Regions from separate parts of the Paenibacillus sp. M-152 genome, predicted to be linked through region 1. Evidence: predicted binding sites of a transcription regulator. Region 1 holds the regulator's gene; each other region holds the start of a gene.
What was found. The regulator Rex, encoded in region 1, represses fermentation and respiration genes when NADH is low (regulators of the CRP and FNR family bind a similar motif). The targets are predictions, from matches to a motif close to TTGTGAAATATTTCACAA.
Positions count from the first base shown of each region.

Region 1 (6,010 bases):
GTCATTATTATTTCCTATGCTTCCATGTCAAATGAAGAGGCCAAAACATACAAACCAACTGTGGTATTTGTGGATGAACATAATAAACCAGCCCAAACGATGAGCAAGGAAGTACACGCAACGATCATGTAATGAATGGGAATGCGGATGAAACCCGTCTTTTAAGCGAAAAATGTGAGTGTATTAATCCATCTTTCGTAAGGGCGGGATGCACATGTTCCAGCATGTATTCGCAGAAATGAACAGCATGTTAGATGATATCGTGAAGCATTACCCATCAGCCCAGGGCCCCCGCAGACAGGAGCTGCTACAGCACTGGAGTCTGCTGCGGAGAATGAGTGACGGAATTATGGATGAGTGGCTGGCCTTTGAGGAAAAAATGGTTTGCCTGCGTGCAGCCGGCTTTTCCGCAGAGGCCGACATGTCTGACGCTGAGCTGCCTGAAAAGGAGCTACCGGCATTTAACCGGGGGCAGGGGTATTATCGATTACTTATGTACCCGGAGGCAATCCAGCAATTTGAGCAGGTGCTGGAGCATTTTCCGGACAGCTGGCAGAGTCGCATCTATATGGGAATGGCGCATTTTCAACTGGATGATCCAGCAGAGGCTATAAGCCAGTTTCAAAAGGTGTTACACCTGACTGAACAGTCAGGGCTAAAAGCGGTCATCTATAATGCGCTAGGCTGTTTGATGGCAAAGCAGGCAGACGTAAAAGAGGCGCAAAAATATTTTGCTCTCGCGCATCAGTTCGATCCAACGCTGCCCGAGCCACTGCACAATATGCAAGCCTGTTTGTCCGGTGCCGAAAAGCTTCGCTACGACAGTTCCTTGTTGACTTGGATGTAGTTGTCAGACACCGAGTAAGACGATGCATGCTCACCTCCTTAGGCGGTGTGTGCATCGTCTTTTTTGGCTGTCTTAATTTCCAAACAGACAATCTTCTGCTATGCTATTATACAGAGTTATTATTTTTGTATGTGTCATAAGAAAGGATTAAGCTCGAATGAAATTTGCGGTATTGGATTTTGAAACGACAGGCACCCAGTCCGCGGATGACATCATTCAAGTCGGACTTGCAATTATAGATCATGATAACAGCATTTCCCGTGTTTACGGCTCTTATGTAAACCCTGGCAGATCTATTCCACCTTTTATCAGCGGATTGACCGGAATTACAGATGATGACGTCAAGGATGCACCTGCACTCGAAGAAATGATGATGGAGCTCGTGCCTATGCTGGACGATGTCGTGCTTGTCGGTCATAACGTGGCGTTTGATTTCAATTTTTTGCAAAGCGCTTTGGACCGGTGTGGATATTTACCCTTTAGCGGTAGAATTTTGGATACGATGGATTTTCTGAAAATTATGTTTCCATCGTTATCTTCTTATCAGTTGGGTTTTGTTTCCTCAGAGTTTGGGCTGGCGCATGACCGCCCTCATCAAGCAGACAGCGACGCGTTGGCTACGGCTGAGGTGTTTTTAAAGTGTCTGGGTGAGCTTCAGGCATTACCTCTGATAACGATACAGCGGCTCAGCGATTTGTTCGCAGAGGAAGACAGTGACCTGGGTTGGTTTCTTGACGGCATACGAGAAGAGAAAGAGCTAGACCCTATTCAGGATTTGGAGAAACATCAGTTTTTTCGTCAGCTTGCGCTTAAAGTGGAAGATTGGACCGAATTGGCTACTCCACGTAGAGAAGATGATCCGAATCCACTCTCAGGCGTTTCCTTTGAGGAGTATATGGATGATGTGCGGGACAATTTGCGTTCATCCTTGAGCCAATATGAGGAGCGCGAGGCGCAAACACAAATGATTGAGGGTGTAAATCAAGCCCTGAGTCAAGATAAGCATTTGTTGATCGAGGCGGGTACAGGAACAGGGAAGTCCCTAGGCTATTTGCTTCCGTCACTGTATCACAGTGTAAAATATGGGCAGAGGGTCACAGTAAGCACGCATACCATTAATCTGCAGGAGCAATTGCGAGAGCGTGATATTCCGATGCTGACAAAAGTGATTCCGTTCCCGTTCCGGGCTGCCATTTTTAAGGGTCGGGGGCATTATTTGTGTCTGCGTAAGTTTGAACATAAAATAAACAGAAGAGACTTCGCGACACCAAAGGAAGACTTGATTACAGCGGCTCAAATGATTGTCTGGCTGACTCTGACAGAAACCGGTGATGATGAGGAACTGAACCTGAGCAACCGTGGAGGGGATTTTTGGGAAACAGTAGCTAGTGATTCCGAGTCCTGTCTTGGTCGTTCTTGCCCATGGTTCCGCAAATGCTACTATCATCGTGCACGTCATGAAGCAGGAACAGCGGATGTGGTTATAACGAATCACTCCAAGCTGTTCACCGACGTCAAAGCAAGTCACCAGCTATTGCCCAGCTATGAACATCTGGTAATTGATGAAGCACATCATCTAGAGGAAGTAGCCGGTAAGCACTTAGGCATGCATATGAAATATTTCACACTCGTGCATACGCTGACTCGATTGTTCAAGGACAGTAAGAACGGACAATTGCCTTCGTTACGTCAGCAGTTGGCAAAGTCGGGACATGAGAAGTCGACGGAATGGGCCTCGACCATTGATCAGCTGTACCCACTCGTGTTAGAGGTTAAGGAAACTTGGGACCTGCTAAGCGATAAGCTGTTTGGTATGTTGCCAGAGCGGTCTGATGCCACACCGGGTGAAACGGGGCAATTTTCTTCGCGTCTCAAACCGTCGGCCAAGCCTGCAAAGTGGGATCAAGCGGCGGCGTTGGAAAATCAGCTTTATGTAACGATGGGTGAAATTTTGCGCAAGGGCGACAAGCTGATGCTGGATGTCAAGGAAGAACACGACGATTATGCGGCGGATAGTCTCATTACAGATATCACGGGTCTGCTTAAGGATTTGGCGGGGATTAGGGAAAATTTGCGCTTCTTTATACGACTCGATGATGAAACAACCGTATATTGGCTCGAAGCGAGTGGGCAATTCCGTAGTAAATCATTGCAATTTTATGCAGTGCCCGTCGATGTGAGCCGCCAGTTGAAAGAAATGTTTTTTGACAAAAAAAGAAGTATTATTCTGACATCTGCTACTTTATCGGTAGATAAGTCGTTTCAGTACATGACCGATCAACTCGGCTTGCAGGAGGCAGCGGATCAAGGACGATTAATGACGTCACAGCTCCCATCACCTTTTAATTACAGGGATCAGGTGTTGCTGGTCATTCCGCGAGACTTTCCGAGTGTGAAGGGCAGTGTAGGGGATGCACATTTTGTAGAGATGCTCGTTAGCTCTCTAGGAGCGACTGCCCAGGCGACGCGGGGGAGAATGCTTGTTCTGTTTACTTCCTATCGGATGCTCCGGCAAGTGTATGAGCCACTTAAAGAGGCGTTAGCATCCAGCGATATTACCGTGTTAGGACAAGGTGTAGACAGTGGGAGTCGGAGCAAGCTAACCCGTCGTTTTCAGGAAGCCAAGGCTTCTGTATTGCTGGGAACGAGCAGCTTCTGGGAAGGCGTCGATATTCCAGGGAAGGCTTTGACTTGTCTGGCTATCGTTCGCTTGCCGTTTCAACCGCCCAATCACCCGTTACTGGAGGCAAAAAGCGAGCTGCTCCAGCAGCAGAAGAAGAATCCATTTATGAAGCTGTCTGTACCACAAGCAGTTATTCGCTTCAAACAGGGATTTGGGCGATTGGTACGTACAGCGAGTGACCACGGAGTCGTTATCGTTTACGATACGCGTGTGATCGAATCCTATTATGGAAAGCACTTTTTGTACTCGTTACCGGGACCAAAAATGGAGCATATGCCATCGGAGCAAATGGTGCCCCGCATCGCCGAATGGCTCCAATCCGCCCCGGAGACAGAGGCACAACGGACGGACACCTAAAGTCCGTTACAATTAGGGGGAGCAAGTATGAAATCAGATAAAATTTCAGAGGCTGTCGTACGGAGATTACCCGTATATTTACGTTATCTGAATGCACTGCACAAACGGGAGGTGGCTACGGTCTCTTCTCAAGAGCTGGGACAGAGGTTAGATTTGAATCCGGCCCAAATTCGTAAAGATCTTGCCTATTTTGGCGATTTTGGTCGGAAGGGCATCGGTTATGATGTTTCTTATCTAATTGAGAAAATACGCCATATCCTGAAAATCGACCAGCAAATTAATGTAGTATTGGTCGGAGCGGGTAATCTGGGTCAAGCCCTATCAAACTATAACGCTTATTTAAAAGACAATATGAAGATTGTGGCGGTATTTGATGCGTTCCCGGATAAGGTTGGGACCAGAATCAATACCTTAGTCGTTCAGCCGATGGATGAATTGGAAGCGACTGTGAAAGAAAAAAATATTCGAATCGGGATTATTACTGTACCTGATTTTGAGGCACAACACGTAGCTGATAGGCTCATTGAGAGTGGAATTGGAGCGATTTTAAACTTTGCACCTATCATTCTCAAGGCACCGGCTAACATTCGGATACATGCCACAGACTTTACAACTGATTTGCTTAGCCTCGCTTATTATCTGGAGGACGGAAAGGAAGAAGCACAATATGACAGTGAATAAATGGATGATTAAAAACGGTTCTTTTGCCGTGAATGGACCTGAAGCTGGGGTAATCCATGGTTTTATGATTGTGGAGGATAGCCGTATTACTTACATTGGCGAGACTCTGCCTGCGGGTGAGGAAGAGACAGAAGCAATCGACGGTAACGGGTTATTGTTTTTGCCTGGTCTGATTAATACTCATGGTCATGCGGCGATGTCTCTGCTGCGAGGGTATGGAGATGACTTGGCACTTCAAGTGTGGCTTCAGGAAAAAATGTGGCCTATGGAAGCCAAGTTTACATCTACGGATGTGTACTGGGGAACATCCTTGTCAGTGCTGGAAATGCTGAAAGGTGGAACCACAACTTTCCTGGATATGTACGATCATATGGATGAGGTGGCACGTGTAGCTGAAGAGTCGGGCATCCGTGCAAGTTTGATGCGTGGAGCCATTGGACTCTGTTCAGAAGAAGAACAGCGGATCAAGCTGGCTGAGGCCGTGACTTTTGCCCGTAACTGGCATGGAAAAGCAGACGGACGTATCACAACGATGATGTCTCCGCATGCCCCATACACATGCCCGCCAGCGTTTATTGAGAAATTTGTTCAAGCAGCACATGATCTCGATTTACCATTGCATACGCACATGTCCGAGACCATAGCCGAAGTTGAGCAAAACGTACGCGACTACGGTTTGCGTCCAGTTGCACACTTAGATAAGCTTGGCTTTTTCTCCCGCCCTTCACTTGTTGCCCACGGCGTACACTTGAACGACGAAGAGATAGCTTTATTAGCGGAACGAGGTGTGGCGGTTTCACATAATCCAGGCAGCAACTTGAAGCTGGCAAGTGGTGTAGCTAGAGTGCCTGAATTGCTGCGTGCAGGAGTTACTGTTTCTCTTGGAACAGACGGTCCTGCCAGCAATAATAACCTGGATATGTTCGAGGAAATGCGTCTGGCGGCACTCATTCACAAGGGAGTATCTGGCGACCCAACAGCAGTTCCTGCAAATGAAGCACTGCGTCTGGCAACAGAGTATGGTGCAAAGTCGATTGGTTTAAAAGAAGTAGGAGCGCTGGCAGCAGGCAACAAGGCTGACTTTATCGCGCTAGATCTGAATCAGGCCCACTTCTTGCCGCGTACAGATCTTATTTCCCATGCCGTATACTCTGCAAGTGCCAAAGACGTGGCTCATGTGTGGGTAGACGGTCGTCAGGTTGTGAAAAACGGCGAATGCCTGACGATGGACGAGGAACGTATCAAACATGAGGCACAAGCCGCCTTTGAAGGGCTGCTGTCGCGCTAATTCAGGTGTCACATCCCCTTAGAGAGGAAGCACAGGTTTGAAAAATAAGAAGAAATGGATAGCGGTCGCCATTTTGGCCGTAATACTGATCCTGGTCAGCATTTTCTGGTATTATTCCTATGTTACTCAAGACCAGGTGGCTGAGAAAAATGCC
Region 1 covers NZ_CP034141.1:3,408,364-3,414,373, reverse strand. The annotation lists gene panD (aspartate 1-decarboxylase) at 1-132, shown strand, start outside; gene EGM68_RS14835 (tetratricopeptide repeat protein) at 215-847, shown strand; gene dinG (ATP-dependent DNA helicase DinG) at 1,005-3,887, shown strand; gene EGM68_RS14825 (redox-sensing transcriptional repressor Rex) at 3,915-4,568, shown strand; gene EGM68_RS14820 (amidohydrolase) at 4,555-5,856, shown strand; gene EGM68_RS14815 (cell wall elongation regulator TseB-like domain-containing protein) at 5,894-6,010, shown strand, end outside.

Region 2 (6,010 bases), 2.0 Mb from region 1:
CAGTTAACACTTGATAATGATTATCAATATCTTTATTATATAAAGATAGAATGAAGTTTTGATGAATGTCGTGCGTTAAGCCCGTGACTATATATATTGGATTAGGGAAAGGAATGATTCCAAATGTTTCGTCTGAAAACGGCAAATCTGGATATTGCTTATGAAGATCGATTGATAGTAGAAGATCTGAACGTAGAAATACCGCAAGGGAAAATCACAGCATTGGTGGGTGCAAATGGCTCTGGTAAGTCGACCATTCTGAAAACGATGGCTCGCATCATGAATCCTAAAGGCGGTAGCGTTCTGTTGGATGGTAAATCCATTCATAAGCAATCCACCCGGGAGGTAGCCAAGCAGTTGGCTATTTTGCCGCAGAATCCGACTGCGCCGGAAGGGTTGACCGTGACGGAACTGGTATCTTACGGACGTTTCCCCTATCAAAAAGGTTTTGGTTCCATGAAAGCGGAAGATCGCAAAATGGTAGAGTGGGCAATACAAGTAACGGGAATGAGCGAATTTCACGATCGTCCGATTGATCAGCTTTCTGGTGGTCAGCGTCAGCGTGCCTGGATTGCTATGGCGCTTGCGCAAGATACGGATATATTGTTTTTGGATGAGCCGACTACATTTTTAGATATGGCGCATCAACTGGAAGTGCTGCATCTGTTAGAGTATCTGAATACTTCGGCAGAACGCACTATTGTTATGGTCGTGCATGACTTGAACCATGCAGCCCGGTATGCTCAGCATATGATTGCGATCAAAAAAGGGAAAGCGAAGGCGGTAGGAGCCCCGACTGAGGTTATGACCCCCGATGTGCTGCGTGAGGTGTTCGGGATCGAGGCGGATATTGTTACTGATCCTCGTACAGGGGTACCACTCTGTCTTCCGTATGCTTTGGCTGGTCAGCCTGCGGTAAGCCAAGCAGTAAAGGGAATGAATATAGAAGAGAAGCAAACGGTGGGTTCTGTTGCCGAGCGGCGTGATGCTAGACCACAAGTAGCAGCAAGAGGTTAGAGGGTCATCAAGTGGCAGCATCAGCGGTAAAGGGTCTGTGGATATTGGCATGTCCGTCACGTTTTGGGTAAAATAGGTTAAGAACCTAAACCAAGCGACATGAAGGAGGATGCTGTATGTCTGTCTATTCATATAATGCCGTAACACCAGCCAATCAGGAGGTTTCTCTGGAAACTTACACAGGTAAAGTGCTGGTTATTGCGAATACCGCCAGTAAGTGCGGACTTACCCCGCAATATGGGGATTTGCAGAAGCTTTATGACGAATATAAGGATCGGGGACTCGTTGTTTTAGGCTTCCCTTGCAACCAATTTGGCGGTCAGGAGCCGGGCAGCAGCGAGGAAGCGGCTGAATTTTGCCAATTGAATTACGGGGTTAATTTCCCGGTATTCGCCAAAGTGGATGTGAACGGACCGGATACAGCAGCTCTGTTTGAATATTTGAAGAAGCAGCAGCCTGGAGAACAGGAAGATGGTACAATTCAGTGGAATTTTACGAAATTCATTGTGAATCGTGAAGGTGTGCCTGTGGGGCGTTTTGAGCCTAAGGAGTCACCGGAAGCGATGAAAGCTGCCATTGAGCAGTTGTTATAATAGCTTCGTGTAATTCCAAAGTATATGTATAAACAAGGTCTGATTTCTGCCTGTCTCAGGGGAAACAGACCTTTTTTTATTCTCTAAATGAGCATTTACCTAAGAATTGACGCATCGTGTGGAAAGTCTGTTCCAAGGGCATAATCAGGGGGCAGACAGGGAAAACTGAATGGAGCAAAAAAAGATTTCAGCAAACGGCTGATCTCAGACATCCTTACCTTTTTAAATGTGGACAAACTGTGAATATCATAAAAAGCTATTGTAATGTGAAAAATATCACACTATAATAAGCGCATGAAGTGAAATAAATCACAAGAAGTAACGAGTTACCTAAGTGAAAGTATTCACAATTATTATACATTTTATGCCCACACACCAAGGAGGAATTCAACATGAAAGTAGCAGTTATCGGATGTACACACGCAGGTACAGCAGCCATAGTCAACACAGCTAAATGTTATCCAGATGCCGAAATTACGGTTTATGAGCGTAATGACAATATTTCATTTTTATCTTGTGGTATTGCACTGTACGTAGGTGGTGTCGTCAAAGATCCGCACGGATTGTTTTATTCGTCCCCAGATCAACTGGCTGATATGGGTGTAGTGACCAAGATGCTTCATGAGGTAACGAGTGTGGATACAGCCGGCAAAACGCTGCATGCACGTAATCTCCAAACAGGTGAGGAATTTACGGACACATTTGATAAATTGATTGTGACTACTGGATCGTGGCCAATTATTCCGAAGCTGGAAGGCATTGAACTTGATCATATTTTGCTCTGCAAAAACTATAATCATTCGAATGAAATCATTGAGAAAGCCCAGCACGTACAGAACATTACAGTCGTCGGAGCTGGATACATTGGTGTTGAACTGGTAGAAGCTTTTCAAATGAACGGTAAGAACGTAACGCTGATCGACAGTGCTGATCGTATATTGAATAAGTATTTAGACCATGAGTATACAGACCGGATTGAGAATTCCCTGAGAGAACATGGCATTAAGCTGGTACTTGGCGAGACAGTAAGTCGTTTTGAGGGGACTAACGGTAAAGTAAGTAAGGTCGTGACCTCCAAAGGAGAGTATGAAACAGAGCTTGTTATACTCTGTATCGGTTTCCGACCTCAAACGGATCTGCTCAAAGGTCAGGTAGATATGTTGCCTAACGGTGCGATCATTGTGGACAATTATATGCAAAGTAGCTGCCCGGATGTGTTTGCAGCAGGCGACAGTTGTGCAATTCGTTATAATCCGACTGGCAAAACAGCTTATATCCCATTGGCGACGAATGCGGTTCGAATGGGGACGCTGGTGGCACGCAATCTGGTACAGCCGACCATTGCCTACATGGGAACACAAGGAACCTCAGGTATCAAAATTTACGAAGATAATATTGCGGGAACAGGAATGACAGAAGCCGCAGCAACCGACGAGGGGATGACTGTAGAAGCTGTAACCATTGAGGATAGCTACCGTCCTGAGTTTATGCCAACCTCTGAAAAGGTATTGCTGAAGGTTGTATATGAGCAGGAGACACGGAGAATTGTTGGGGCACAAATTATGTCGAAGGTCGATTTGACGCAATCCATTAACACGCTGTCTGTAGCCATTCAAAATCATATGATCATTGACCAGTTGGCTTTTGTCGATTTCTTCTTCCAGCCGCACTATAACAAGCCTTGGAATTTCCTGAACGCGGCAGGTTTGCAAGCATTGCCTACAATATCCGAACGGAACCCAGTTACTGTATAATTCGATTTGTCTGTGACATTGTTCATAAGTTTGTCAACAATCTGAAGCGTACGGATGAATCCTTATAGTACAATATAGAGAGCATAAGGATTAGGGGGAGACTTTATAATGGATTTGTTTTATATCCTTTTTCTTGTAGTTGTTGCAGCCGTCGGTTTGGGCGGGGTTCTTTGGTTCTTGAGAGCTGTTGAAAAGGAAGAATACAATTAAATGTAAAGCGCGTAGTAGCGCAGTAGATGTAATAAAATAGAAAAACAGTCCTTTATCCAAGGGCTGTTTTTTATACTTTAGAAAGTGATTTTTTTCACAAACAAAATCACTGATTTTAAATAAAATATAAAAGAAGAATATTTTGTTTAAAAGATATTAAAGGAGCGGGGGCAGATGGCAAGCTATAAACCGGGGCAAATTGCCGAAAAGACGGTGGAAACAGGAGTGGCCAAGGCGAACAACCCGTGGACTGTGGCGGTAGTATTGGGATTTTTGGCAGGTGCATTTATTGCACTCGGGTTTTTGCTGGATATACGCGTTATTGCAAGTGCACCTAAAGAATGGGGAAGCATTGCTACCTTTATTGGAGCTGCGGTGTTCCCTGTAGGTCTGGTGTTAGTTTTGATCGCTGGTGGGGAATTGCTGACCGGTAATATGATGGCAGTGCCTTTGGCGAGATGGGCAGGACGAATTAAGACAGGAGCCATGCTTCGTAATTTGGCGATTATTACGCTCAGTAATTTTGCAGGTGCATTATTTGTTGCATTTTTCTTCGGGCATGTTCTGGGCTTGACCGAAACGGGTCCTTACCTGGATAAAGTGGTGGATATGGCAGGGCATAAGCTGCATGAAAGCTTTTTGCAGTCTTTTATATCAGGTATAGGATGTAACTGGCTCGTAGCACTGGCTGTATGGATGGCTTATAGCACAGACTCCATCGGCGGCAAAATTATGGGAATTTGGTTCCCGACCATGGCCTTTGTTGCTATCGGATTTCAGCACGTTGTAGCCAATATGTTTCTCATTCCGGCGGCTATTTTTGCAGGTCATTTTTCGTGGGCAGCGTATGTTATGAATTTCATTCCGGTCTGGTTGGGGAATTTGGTAGGAGGCAGTCTGTTTGTGGCTGGAGCCTACTGGCTGGCCTATCTGAAAAAAACTCAAACCAACACACATTCCGTGAATGAATCTCAAATTACTCCTTCCGTTGCATCCAATCCGTTGAGTGATCATGCATAATCACGTTACTTTATGAAGCAATGAACAAAGCAAATCCGCCATGACGGGCCCGGGGGAACGAAACCTGTCATGGCGGATTTTTTTGGGAGTGGTCCATGATTTGGCATGGAGGATGAGTGTGCTCTCGTCCATAATGCCTTGATCTCTTTTACCCTGGGTATGTAATGATGAAACAGGATGATAAAAAAATAATTATGATTTTTAAAATCCGTTTTGCTCTAAACAGCAGGCGGATTTTTATATATTTTGGAGAGATGCTGTGTGGTAAAATCCTTCTCTTGCCATAGGCCAAAGCTGTAGATATGATAAGAACAGTGTAATTTTTGGAAACGGTAACGGAAAGGAGCATTAACACCATGGATCATCGCAATAGCGCGCCTCTTGAGGCCACACTTCAACACAACTTACACAGAGGACAGCGGATGACGGAGCAGCAGAACGGTATTTTTCCGGCCGTATGCCCGTTGGATTGCCCGGATACGTGTGGGCTCCTGCTTCACAAGGAAAATGGAAAGATAGTCAAGGTGACTGGTAATCCGGATCATCCCATTACCAAAGGGGCTATATGCAACAAAGTACGGAATATGACCGAGCGAGTATATGATCCGGATCGGGTGCTTTATCCGTTGAAGCGTGTAGGCGCCAAAGGGGAAGGGAAGTTTGAACGAATTAGCTGGGAGGAGGCGGTCGATACCATTACAGGTCGGTTCAAGGAGCTGATACGTACGGATGGACCGGAATCCATTCTCCCCTACAGCTTCTATGGCAATATGGGTGTATTGAGTGTGGATGGAATGGATCGTCGCTTTTTCAATGCGCTGGGTTCAAGCCAACTGGATCAGACGATTTGCAGTGTGGCTGGGAATGAAGGCTGGGCATCCGTTATGGGATTTAAGGGCGGCACAAGCCCGGAGGACACAGAGGATGCAGAGCTCATTATTGTATGGGGCGGAAACGTCATCAGCACCAACATGCATCAGGTCGTATTGGCTGAGAAAGCACGTAAAAAAGGTGCTAAGGTGGTCGTTATTGATGTTCATCGCAACCGGACGGCGCAATGGGCGGATTGGTTCATTCCCTTATATCCGGGAACGGATACGGCGCTTGCGCTGGGGGTTATGCATGTGCTGTTTGATCAGGGGCTGACAGACGACGAATTTTTACGTCGCTATACCGTAGGTCACGAGGAACTGCGCGAGCATGTTAAGAATTATACACCAGAACGGGTGTCGCGGATCACCGGCGTGCCGGAAGAGGATATTATCCGTTTGGCGGAAATGTACGGGAAGGCGCGAGCGGCCTATATCAATATCGGAAATGGGCTTCAGCATCATGATAATGGCGGTATGAACGTACGTGCAGTTACATGCTTGCCTGCACTCACTGGACAATGGTTGAAACACGGCGGGGGAGCTT
Region 2 covers NZ_CP034141.1:5,425,075-5,431,084, reverse strand. The annotation lists gene EGM68_RS23785 (ABC transporter ATP-binding protein) at 124-1,017, shown strand; gene EGM68_RS23780 (glutathione peroxidase) at 1,134-1,610, shown strand; gene EGM68_RS23775 (FAD-dependent oxidoreductase) at 2,003-3,364, shown strand; gene EGM68_RS23770 (formate/nitrite transporter family protein) at 3,749-4,594, shown strand; gene EGM68_RS23765 (molybdopterin-containing oxidoreductase family protein) at 4,951-6,010, shown strand, end outside.
Region 2: the regulator Rex is predicted to act here: its motif matches at 3,657-3,674, upstream of EGM68_RS23770 (formate/nitrite transporter family protein).

Region 3 (6,010 bases), 2.4 Mb from region 1:
CCGATGTGTAATGCCGCATCCTTGGTAGCCGGCTGTCCAGATTCCGTTGCCATGATGTCAATATAGCTGCGGATATCTGCGGTAATGTCATTTCCGAATACTTTATATTTTTCATAGTTGATGACTGGGTAAAACATGCCTTCTGCGGTTTCAAGTTTGTAGCCGGCATCTCTGGATTGAGTGAGTAATTTTTTCAGTTTTGCATCGTTTGTCCGACTGATTACATTAGTGAACGAATCACCGGGTTTATAGACTTGATTAATCTTAGTTTGAACAGAGGTCGGATATAAGGTCTGTGCATATGAATCCAATTGCTGTTTCTGTGCATTTTCCAAATGTAGCACTAGGATGGTAGCTTGAGAGGCAGGAATGGATTGGATATGTTTTTGCAAATAAGTGAATGCCTGAGGTAGCTTACCTGGTTGGCGAAGTAGCTGCTCGAAGGTTTTGGAAATATGTTGTACAACTTCTGCTTGAGATATTGTAGTAGATGTCGCTGCTTTGGCTGATGTCGTAGATCCCAATCCGATCGTCTGTACTGTGAAAGTTACTGCTGCGAGCATGAGATAGGCTTTGGTGATTTTTTTCATGATATAACCCTCCATTAGGTTCTTTGATGTAACTGTAGTGTACAGGGTAAATGTATCGTGAACATTCCATGTTGTATCCAACTTGTAAACGTTCGGGGGAAAGATGAACCCGAAAAAGGAGTCTCCAAGTCAGGATGGACTTGAGGACTCCTTTGTTCATTTAAATAGAGGAGGGTGCAGCATAGCCACACATTAAAGAGAAGCAGCATGGCTGAACAAAAAAACAACCATTTCCAGAGGATAACGGTTGTTTTTTGGGTAGTTAAGCTATTTTTCGATTGGGGTCCGTTTGATAAGTGTCTTTATTTTTACCAAACAGTCCACGCAGGAAGGGCAGTACCCAACGGTCAAAGCCGATTCTTCCGGCATTTGCACCAGCAACGATAAGGAAGATTTCAACCAGCAGGTAGATTGCATTGGTGCTTACTGTTCCCGAGAACAGGAACGAGAAGTTCATAACCATAGCCATCAAAGTAGCCAGTGTAGTCAATGTACCAAGCAGCAGGCCAACCCCGACCAAGAACTCACCCAATGGGATCAGGACGTTGAACAAACCGACATTCGGCAGGGCAAAGGCTTCAAGGAACGATCCCCACCAGCCTTGTACAGCGGGGTGATCTCCGCCTGTTTTAGCAATGGCCCCCGAAATAAATCCACCTGCATCGAATCCGCCAGTCAGCTTCTCAAGTCCGTGGGTCATCCATTCATAACCTAGATAAACCCGTACTACAGTCAGCAGCCACATTGCTACTTTGTTCTCACGTAACCAGTTGTTAAACATTCAAATCACTCCTCTTTCTTAATCTATAATGATGGGTTGTATTTCATTTTGTTTGGGATGATCATCTTTGCTACACCTTTATTGTATTAGGTTCAGTTACAGTTATTTGTGATAAAAATCACAAACTCTAAATATTTTTTAAATTTTAATGTCTTTAGATAAGTATTCTATAGAGAGGTAATGCCTCAATCAAGACAAAAACAGGAAATAAAGCTTATAATGAGAAAAATAACGATGTGGAGGGATGAACTTGTCCGGGCCCATGTTTCAACGAAATCATTGGTTGCGTGTGATGGCCTCAGCTCTGTTATGCATGACAATGATATCTTGTTCTGCTTTGTCCAATACGGGTGAATCTGAATCCGTTCCCCAACCGAACCAGCAAGAAACAGAGAAGAAGGTGCTTGAACCGCCTAAGGAGCCATCTGTTCCGGCATTTACAGCTCCGCTTACCGGGCTTCCGGTGGAGCAGCCTGTTATAGAGCGGCCACTGGCTGTCATGATTAACAATGCCCCGGCTGCGCGTCCACAGGCAGGGCTTAGCGAGGCAGACATGGTATATGAGGTTCTTGCAGAAGGCGGAATTACCCGTTTGGTAGCTTTTTTCCAAAGTCATGGTGGAGATGTGAAGATCGGTCCGGTCCGCAGTATTCGGCCGTATTTGATTGAACTAGGCGAAACCTATGGTGCGTTGCCGATACATGCAGGGGGAAGTACAGATGCCTATGCGATTTTACAGCAGCAGCGGAAGGAGCATCTGGATGAGATTTCAAATGGAGGGGCTTATTTTTGGCGAAGTAAAGATCGTCGTCCACCACATAATTTATACACAGATGTGAGCAGGCTACGTAAAGGAAGCGAAAGCAAAGGATATACCAAGCAGACGGAAGTTCCAGTGTATCCTTATCTCAAAACCGGCGAAACTCCAGTTATGGTGGACGAGAGTGCCGCATCTGTGCACATCCGGTTTTTGCTAAAAAGCTATCGCGTATCTTATACCTATGATCGAGCCGATCAACGATATAAGCGTTTTGTGAACGAAAAGTCACATCTGGATCAAAATAATAACCAACAGCTCTCAGCGGCTAATGTTATTGTGATGAGCACGAGGCATCGAACGCTGGATGATGTAGGCAGACTAAGCGTTGAACTGGACGGTAGCGGAGAGGCCATGGTGTTTCAACAAGGACAGTTAATACGTGCTGAATGGCAGCATACATCTGGCGATGCGATTCGGTTTATGAAAAATGGGGTTGAAATCCCGTTAACACCAGGTACATCCTATATACATGTAGTACCTGCAGATACTTCACTAACGGAACATGTAACGTTTGAAGCGAATTAGAAAACGTAATACACCTATTTAGGAAAAAATTGTCGGATAATGACCCTCTATGTCGGGCATTGTATACGTATATCTAGAAATTTGCTTTTACAAACATTACAAAAACATTGATGAGTGTGATAAGATAGCAAAGGTTGTCTATTGCAGTCGAAACAGGTTGCGGATATTTTCGTAAAGGGGTAATCGTTATGAGATTGAAGAAAAAGGATATATTCTTCGAGACGTTGGAAAATATGGCAGATACGATCGTGCAAGCAGCCGATTATTTTGCCCAACATACTTCAAATTTTCAAGATGTGACTTTGTTTACCAATGAGATGAAGAAGTATGAAAATAAGTGTGATGATTACACACACACGATTATTACTGAGTTGAACAAGACCTTCATTACGCCGCTGGAACGCGACGACATCATGGAACTGACAACGACCATGGATGATGTGCTGGATGGTCTTGAAGCGACAGCCTCTCGTTTTTATATGTACAACATTACAGAGCCGGACGAGTATATTGTGCAGTTCGCTGATATTTTGCGTCAATCAGCTTACGAAATTCAGAAGGCTGTACATTTGCTTTCACAGAAAAAATTGTTGGCTATTCGTGAATACACCATTCGCCTGAATGATTTGGAAAATCAGGGGGATGAATTATTGCGTATTTGCATTAAAAACCTGTTTGCAACTGTAACTGATCCTATTGAACTGATTAAACGTAAAGAATTGTACGAACGCCTTGAAACGACAACGGATTCATGCGAGGATGTTGCAAATATGCTGGAATCCATCATTATGCGTAACTCGTAAGGGAGTCCTTTTACATGGATACAAGTTTACTGGTACTAGGTATTGTTATTTTTCTTGCTCTGGCATTTGATTTTATTAATGGATTTCATGATACGGCGAACGCGATTGCTACTTCGGTCTCGACCCGTGCATTGACGCCGCGACGTGCGATTATTATGGCTGCGGTTATGAACTTTCTCGGAGCTATCTTGTTTACCGGAGTTGCCAAGACCATTGGTGGAAGTGTCGCTGACCCTACCAAGCTTACAAACGGTATTGATATCGTTATTGCGACGCTGATCGCTGCGATTATCTGGAATCTTCTAACCTGGTGGTTTGGTATTCCTTCATCCTCCTCTCATGCATTGATTGGTGCGTTGGCAGGGGCGGTGTATGTAGGTGCGGGACAGGATAAATTAAATTGGAGCGGCTTCATCGGGATTGTTGAGGGGCTTATTTTCTCCCCGTTGATTGCTTTTGTTGTCGGTTACATTGTGATGATGATTTTGAAATACATCTTTGCTTATCGTAGTCCGCATACAGTGAACAAAGGTTTCCGCACCATGCAGGTCATTACGGCAGCTATCCAGTCGTTTACGCATGGTACGAATGATGCTCAGAAGGCGATGGGGATTATCACATTCGCACTCGTCTCCGCAGGTTATCAAGACCATTTGGAAGTACCCATGTGGGTGAAAATTTCAGCTGCAACCGCTATGGCACTGGGTACGTCTATTGGTGGTTGGAAGATCATCAAAACGATGGGAACCAAGATTTTTAAAATTGAGCCAATCAATGGATTCGCAGCCGACGTTTCGGGAGCTTCTGTTATTTTTACAGCTACCATGCTTCATTTACCAGTAAGTACCACTCATGCCATTACTTCGGCGATTCTGGGTGTTGGTTCTGCGAAGCGCTTTAGCGCAGTTCGCTGGTCATTAGCTGGTCGTATTGTAATAACCTGGGTAATAACGATTCCAATTTCTGCGCTGTTGTCAGGTTTAATTTTCAAAATTCTTTTCTAGTTTTCTTCATGAATCCCTGAAAAAAAACATACAATATAGGATACACAATAAGCTTCCGTCCGTTTTTTGCGGCAGGGGCTTATTGGCATTCTGGGGCAAAAATACATCTTGAGAGTTCACACATCCAGATAGTTCCATGAGATGTTTTTTAAAAAATACCTGACATCAAAGTAGTCAATTTTTAATAACTCCTGTAGAATAAACAGAAAACTTTGAACCGTTCAACTGACTGGAGGATCTTATGCAAAAACCAAGAAAACTAATAGCACTCATGATTTGTTTGTTTTCTGTGGTTGCCCTGGCCGGTAATTTCGGTGTAGTGGCTCACGCAGAAAATAAAACAAAGTATGATATCGGCACGGATACAACGTTCGCGCCTTTTGAGTTTGAAGATGTAAATGGGAAATTTGTCGGAATCGACATGGATTTACTGGCAGCTATTGCTAAGGATCAGAATTTTGAGTATACCATTAAGCCACTTGGCTTTAACGCGGCAGTGCAGGCACTTGAAACGAATCAAGTAGATGGTGTCATTGCCGGGATGAGTATTACCGATGAACGCAAGCAAAAATTTGATTTTTCTGAACCCTATTTTGACTCAGGTGTTGTCATGGCGGTCCGTAAGGATAATGATACGATTAAACGCTATGAGGACTTGAAAGGACAGCGTGTCGCTGTCAAAACAGGAACAGAAGGCTACACGTTCGCGGAATCCATTAAGGCGAAATATGGCTTTACTACAGTTCCGTTCGACGATTCTTCTCAGATGTATGATGAAGTTAAAACAGGTAACTCGGTTGCCTGCTTTGATGATTATCCGGTACTGGCATACGGTGTGACTCAGAATAATGGTCTTAAGCTGGTGACTGATAAGGAAAAAGGCGGTTCTTACGGTTTTGCTGTCAACCAAGGCAAAAATGCGGAGCTGCTGGAGAAATTTAATGCAGGGCTTGTGAATCTTCGCAACAGCGGGGAATATGACAAGATCATGTCGAAATACCTTGGTGAATCCGGCAAAGGTGTGGCCCCTGTAGAACGTAGCCGCTGGGAGCTCATTTCCGCTTCGCTGCCTGCTTTGATTAAAGGGATGGGAAATACGCTGTTGTACACCCTGGTATCCTTGCTCGTAGCCTTTGTGCTGGGACTAGTGTTCGGCTTTATGAAAGTTAGCCATAACAAGGTGTTCCGCGGTATTGCAACTGTTTTCGTTGATGTATTCCGTGGTATTCCACTGATCGTACTTGCATTCTTTATTTACTTCGGTATCCCACAGGCACTCGATTTTAAAATGCCGCTTTTTGTCGCGGCGGTGTTGACGTTATCTCTAAACGCTGGTGCTTATGTGACCGAAATTATCCGCGGGGGTATTCAGTCCATTGATCCAGGACAAATGGAAGCAGCTCGTTCGCTTGGTTTGCCATACCGGACAGCCATGCTGAAGATCATTTTGCCACAAGCTGTGAAAATCATGATCCCGTCGTTTATCA
Region 3 covers NZ_CP034141.1:1,018,087-1,024,096, forward strand. The annotation lists gene EGM68_RS04655 (hypothetical protein) at 1-590, opposite strand, end outside; gene EGM68_RS04665 (DoxX family membrane protein) at 853-1,371, opposite strand; gene EGM68_RS04670 (DUF3048 domain-containing protein) at 1,622-2,716, shown strand; gene EGM68_RS04675 (DUF47 domain-containing protein) at 2,905-3,519, shown strand; gene EGM68_RS04680 (inorganic phosphate transporter) at 3,534-4,523, shown strand; gene EGM68_RS04685 (amino acid ABC transporter substrate-binding protein/permease) at 4,765-6,010, shown strand, end outside.
Region 3: the regulator Rex is predicted to act here: its motif matches at 1,478-1,495, upstream of EGM68_RS04665 (DoxX family membrane protein).

Region 4 (6,010 bases), 1.6 Mb from region 1:
CCAACCGCGTCAATCGCCCACTCTACCTGCTGGTTGGATGCTTCCGGTTCATAAAAGCGAATATTATCTGCCAAAGTAGCGCTAAACAGGTAAGGATGCTGTGGAATATAGGCAATATGCCGTTGCCATTCAGCTTTGGTATCCGCAGATAATCGGCATCCATTAAGGGTCAGCTCACCTGAAGTGGGGTCAGAAAAACCGCCAAGCAGACTAAGCAATGTCGTTTTGCCTGCACCGCTCGCTCCGACGATGCCAATCATGTTCATGTGCGGTTCAACACTTGCAGACACATGTTCAAGCCGGGCGGAGCCGTCTTCATTAAGAAAACACACATCGGACAGCTTGAGGATGTCCTGCCCCGTGATGTCTAATCCTTTATCATTAGCTGTCTTCGGCTCTATCGTTTCATCCTCTGCAACGAGAATGGAGCGTATCGCTCCCCAAGCCTCCTTACCGTCCAATGAGGCGTGATAGTCTGATCCCAACTGGCGTATAGGCATAAAATATTCCGGTGCCAGAATAAGCACCGCAAGCGCTGCCTCCAGTCCCACCGAACCACTAATCAGACGCAGCCCCAAGCCTACTGCTACAAAAGCGACCGACAGCATACTGAAAAAGTCGAGGGCAAATGAAGAAAGAAACGCTACCCGCAGCGTACGCATCGTTGCCGTACGGTATTGGTCGCTGACCTTCCCTACGGTTTCCCCATGCGCCCGACTGCGTCCCAAAAACCTTAGTGTCTGTAGGCCACGCAACGAATCCGTGAAATGATGTGATAATAGACGATAGGAACGCCACTGCTTGTCTGCCTGCTTTCGCGCCGCCAAGCCGAGTAAAATAAAGAAGCCCACCAAAATCGGCATCGTAGTCGTCAAAATCACACCTGAAATCATATCTAATGTGAAAACATACACAAGCACCAGTAAGGTTACAGCCATCATGTCTATTATACGAGGAATGGATATTTCCAAATAATTGCGAAACCGATCCACACCATCCAGCGCTAGCGTCACCAACTTGCCGCTTCCTTCCTGCGCGGCAAAACCCGGACCCCGCTCGAACAAACGCGCAAGCAGACGCTCCCGTAAGGAAGCGCCTGCTGCTTCGGCGAAACGACCGGCTGTCCGGCGTTGCAGCCAAATCATCGTATGCCTCACTGCAAAAGCCGCGAAAAACAACGCCAGCGATGGCCAAGCCATTACCAGCGGATTTTTATTAAACAAAACCGTTACAGCCTTTGCCAAAAAGATGGCTTGTGCAATTACCGCTGCTCCCTGGAGCAGGGAAAGGGCGGCCAGCAGCAGCATTACTGGCCGAATGCCCTTTAATTCAAACCAGGCTTTATCCATTAGTATTCCAGATGATCCTTCTCACTGAGACGCTTATGGAAAACAAAATAGCTCCACGCCTGATAAGCCAACACAAAGGGTAAAAGCATTGCTGCAACAATCGTCATGGCTTTCAGTGTGTAATGACTGGAGCTTGCATTATATATCGTCAAATCAAAAGCACTGTTGATCGAGCTCACCATAAATCTTGGGAACAAGCCAACGAATAACGAAACGAAGCTTAGCAAAATGATGACACCTGTCATCCCGAAAGCCCACCCTTCGCGGCGCTGCCTCAGGAAATACCATGTCAGCACATAGGCGAGAATTCCCACCGCTACCGCAACATACATAAAGGGACCGCGACGTGCAAATAAATCCGTTGCAAAATAAGTCCATACCACCATACCAGCAAGTAGAATTCCCAAAACCGGAAGAAATTTGGACGCGATCACACGAGCACGATCTCTGACTTCACCAATCGTCCGCAGAGAAATGAACGTCAGCCCGTGCATGAGGCACATTCCGACCACTGTCAGTCCAATCCATACGGTGTATCCATTGAACACATCCAAAAATCCGGCTTTCAAATCCATGTTTTGCTGAATAGGTACACCTTTCACCAAAGCCGCAAAGGCCATACCAAACAGCATCGGCGGCAGGAAGCTGCCAATCAGAATGCAAGTATCCCACGTTCCTGTCCACCCTTTTCCTTCGGCCTTGCCACGGAACTCAAAGGAGACTCCTCGCAAGATCAAACCTAGCAAAATAAACACAAATACCAGATAATATCCGCTGAACATCGTTGCATAAAAATGCGGAAAAGCGGCAAACATCGCACCTGCTGCTGTAATCAGCCACACTTCGTTGGCATCCCAGAATGGACCAATCGTATTGATCATCAAACGTTTTTGTTGGTCATTACGCGGCACTAATCCTGTTGCCATCCCCACGCCAAAATCAAAGCCCTCTAGAAAAAAGAAGCCTGTAAACAACACTGCGATCAATAAGAACCATAAATCATTTAACGACAATGCTGTCACCTCCTTGAGCAAATGGATCATGAATGACTGTATGCTGATGCGGCTCAATATCTGGGCCTTTACGAGCGGTGCGAGCAAACAGGAATGCCAGTACACCCGTTAAAATGAGATACAGCGTCGTAAATGCAATCAGGGAGAACAGCACTTCTCCTGCTACAACGGTAGGTGAAACAGAATCTTTCGTTTGAAGCAAGCCAAACACAGTCCACGGCTGACGTCCCATTTCTGTCATGATCCAGCCTGCTGTATTCCCAATGAACGGGAGCGATATCCCCCACAGCATAAGGCGGAAGAACCAACGATGTGAGCCCTCCAATTTTTGTCGAAAACTCAGGTAAGCTCCGTACAGAGCAAGTGCAATCATGGCACATCCTGCCGCAATCATAATGCGGAAGCTCCAGAAGGTCGTACGGACAGGCGGAATATAATCACCTGGACCGTAGGTCTTTTCATACTGTGCTTGAAGTTCCTTCATACCAGGCACAGAGCCAGAAAACTTGCTATACGACAGAAAGCTCAGTGCAAACGGAACCTTAATCTCAAAGGTATTTTCCTGCTTATCAGGATCAATATTTGCAATAACCGTCCAAGGCGCCGGATCGCCGCTGTCTCCCCACAGAGCTTCACTGGCTGCCATCTTCATGGGCTGTGTTTTGATCAAATATTGAGCCTGTCCATGACCAAACAAAGGAATAGCAATGGCACAGATTAATGCAACAATAATGCTCAATTTAAAAGAAGGTTTAAAAAAGTCCATATTCTTTTTATGCATCAGCTTCCAAGCACTAATCCCTGCTACGAGGAAAGCACCGGTTGCAATGGCAGCAAAAATGGTGTGAGGATACTCCCACAAAAGCTGCTCGTTCGTTAACAAAGCAGCAAAATCCTGCATTTCTGCCCGACCATTTACAACCCCATATCCTACGGGACGTTGCATGAATGAATTGGCAGCCAAAATCCACAAAGCCGAGAGCATCGTACCGATCGCTACTAGCCACATGCAAATTAAATGGACAGTTTTGGATAATCTTTCCCAGCCGAATACCCATAGACCGATAAAGGTCGATTCCAGGAAAAATGCGAGCAATGCTTCAATGGCTAGCGGTGTACCAAATACATCACCGACAAAACGGGAAAAGTCCGACCAATTCATTCCGAACTGGAACTCCTGCAAAATCCCGGTGACTACCCCTAGCGCAAAGTTAATCAGCAGAAATGTCCCCCAGAATTGAGCCATTTTTTTGTACAAGTCTTTTTTCTTGATAACATACATAGTCTCCATAATTGCCACCAACAATGACAATCCAATGGAGATCGGCACATAAACAAAATGAAGAATCGTAGTGGTTGCAAACTGCAACCGTGCCAAATCCAATACGTCCATGATGCTGCTCCTCCCCTGTACTTCCCTTAACAATGATTTAATGTTTGTGATCTGAAGTCTTTTGTATTTGTGATTATATTCACACTCTTACATATGAAACCGTCACTTTTTTAGGAAATGACCCACTCAGCTAACTTGCCATGGTTGCCATAACCGGGCTTCAGATTATCCCCATTATATAGAATAAATTTAAATGAAATTGAATCAAAAATGTGAACATCGTGTCAAAGTTGTGTCATAACGATGGCTTTTCTACGGAAATGCCCTAAATTCCATAATCAATGTGACATTTTCTATTGATCTGTCTTTTTCAATATATATAAAAAGAGCCTCTCTTCATTCGGAGGAGATACCTCCGACATCTGCAAGAGAGACTTCATAACGTTAAACCTAGGGAATCGATCAACAGCCATCTGTTCCTCCGTTCTTTTGGACCTGATTACGGTAAGAGGAAGGTGACATTCCAACATACTTTTTAAATTTACTATGAAAATAATCTGCATTCGCATACCCCACGCGGCCCGCCACTTGGTGTACCTTAATCCCCTGTGCAAGCAATTCCCTTGCTCGCTCAATCCTTACCTTATCCAGGTAGGCATTAAAGGCCTCGCCTGTATGACTTTTGAACAGTTTGCCCAAATACCCACTATTGTAATTGAACATATCTGCCAGTAACTCCAGTCGCAAATTTTCATCATAATGACCATGTATAAAGTCAATCATTTGCTTCATGATGATCTCCTTGCCACCCGTATCAGTCTGGCCAATCCACTGCAACACATGTTCGAGCGAGTGATCCACCAGCTCGCCCAATGTTGAATAGGCATATACATTGGTAATCAGGTTAGAGTGCTCCTCCAGCACGGTCCGGCTGTGTTCTTGTCCAGCTGCATACTTGTTCAGTGCCAGTGTGAATGTCTGAGCGAATGCCGCCTTGATTGCAGATTCTGTACGATAAATCTGTGGAAATTGGATTTCCATGTCCTTAATGACACGGGTCGCCGCTTTACCATTAGCCATATCCAGCGCATAGTACAGCTTTTCTGCATAACGCATGGGGTCATCCGAGGCCCTGTCAGACGCTTCATCCATTTCAGCATGGACTGTCTCCCATTCATGTAAGTCTTCGGGAAGCATGACTCTTTCTGCTCGGAACAAAAACGTACGCTCCAATAATCGTAACGCCTGCTCAAAAGATCTGGGGATATCGCTAAGAATGTCTACCGGAGCGCCAGCAGCCCCATAGATTTCATTTACCCAAGGCTTTAGTTCCTGTCGCCATGCAGCCAGCAACTGAACAGCATCTTGCTCCGTTTTTAACATGGCAGGAAGCAGTAGGCCCGTATATATTCCAGCCTCAAACACAATGCCTCTATCCTGATCACGACACAATTCCGCTAGCCGCTGCTTTGCTGCCAACTGCCGGGCTTGCCGATCCCAGTCAGGTATACGCAAATCTAGCAAAATCACCTGATAGCTACTCCAGTCCAATGCTGGTAACGCTGGCTGTTGTCCGTGCTTTCCAGCGCCGCTTTGGTGATCAGCTTGCTTGGATGCACGATGGCTGGGTTCCACAGCATCCCGAGTGTGCTCTGCATGAACCGGAAACAACAGCGCTTCAATCCAATCGCGCTCATGCGGAGATGGACTCCCCCACTTTCCATCTCCCTTTTCATTCTCAATGCTTTGTCGTACTCGTTTCAGCTCTAACGTCATTTCTTCCTCATCAACCGGCTTCAACAGATAACCATCCACCCCGAATCCCATGGCTTGCCTAGCATAATTAAAGTCTGCATATCCGCTTAAAATGAGAAAGTGAAACGGCTCCCCATTCATTTGGCGTATGCTTTGTATAACCTCCAATCCACTCATCCCAGGCATACGAATATCTACAATGACCAGTTCCGGTCGATGCTCTCCGAACTTTTCCAGAGCCTCGCGTCCGTTCTCTGCCGTATCGACGATGCGAAAGCCACAATCCCCCCAGTCAATAATGGAAGACAGTCCTTCACGAATCGCAGGCTCATCATCTACAATCATCGCTTTATACATTCGACGCTTCCTCCCTTGGTATGGAAAAGTATACGGTTGTTCCTACCTGTAATGCGCTTTCAATATGCAGACCATAACGTTCACCATACATCAATGTCAGACGTTGATGAACATTACGCAGACCAATACTGCTCCCTTCCGGCTCCTCCGTACCCGTGATCCGAGCCAACAGACGGGTCAGTTGCTCTTCCTTCATGCCAATT
Region 4 covers NZ_CP034141.1:4,965,355-4,971,364, forward strand. The annotation lists gene cydD (thiol reductant ABC exporter subunit CydD) at 1-1,349, opposite strand, end outside; gene cydB (cytochrome d ubiquinol oxidase subunit II) at 1,349-2,362, opposite strand; gene EGM68_RS21840 (cytochrome ubiquinol oxidase subunit I) at 2,349-3,755, opposite strand; gene EGM68_RS21845 (response regulator transcription factor) at 4,158-5,807, opposite strand; gene EGM68_RS21850 (cache domain-containing sensor histidine kinase) at 5,800-6,010, opposite strand, start outside.
Region 4: the regulator Rex is predicted to act here: its motif matches at 3,823-3,840, upstream of EGM68_RS21840 (cytochrome ubiquinol oxidase subunit I).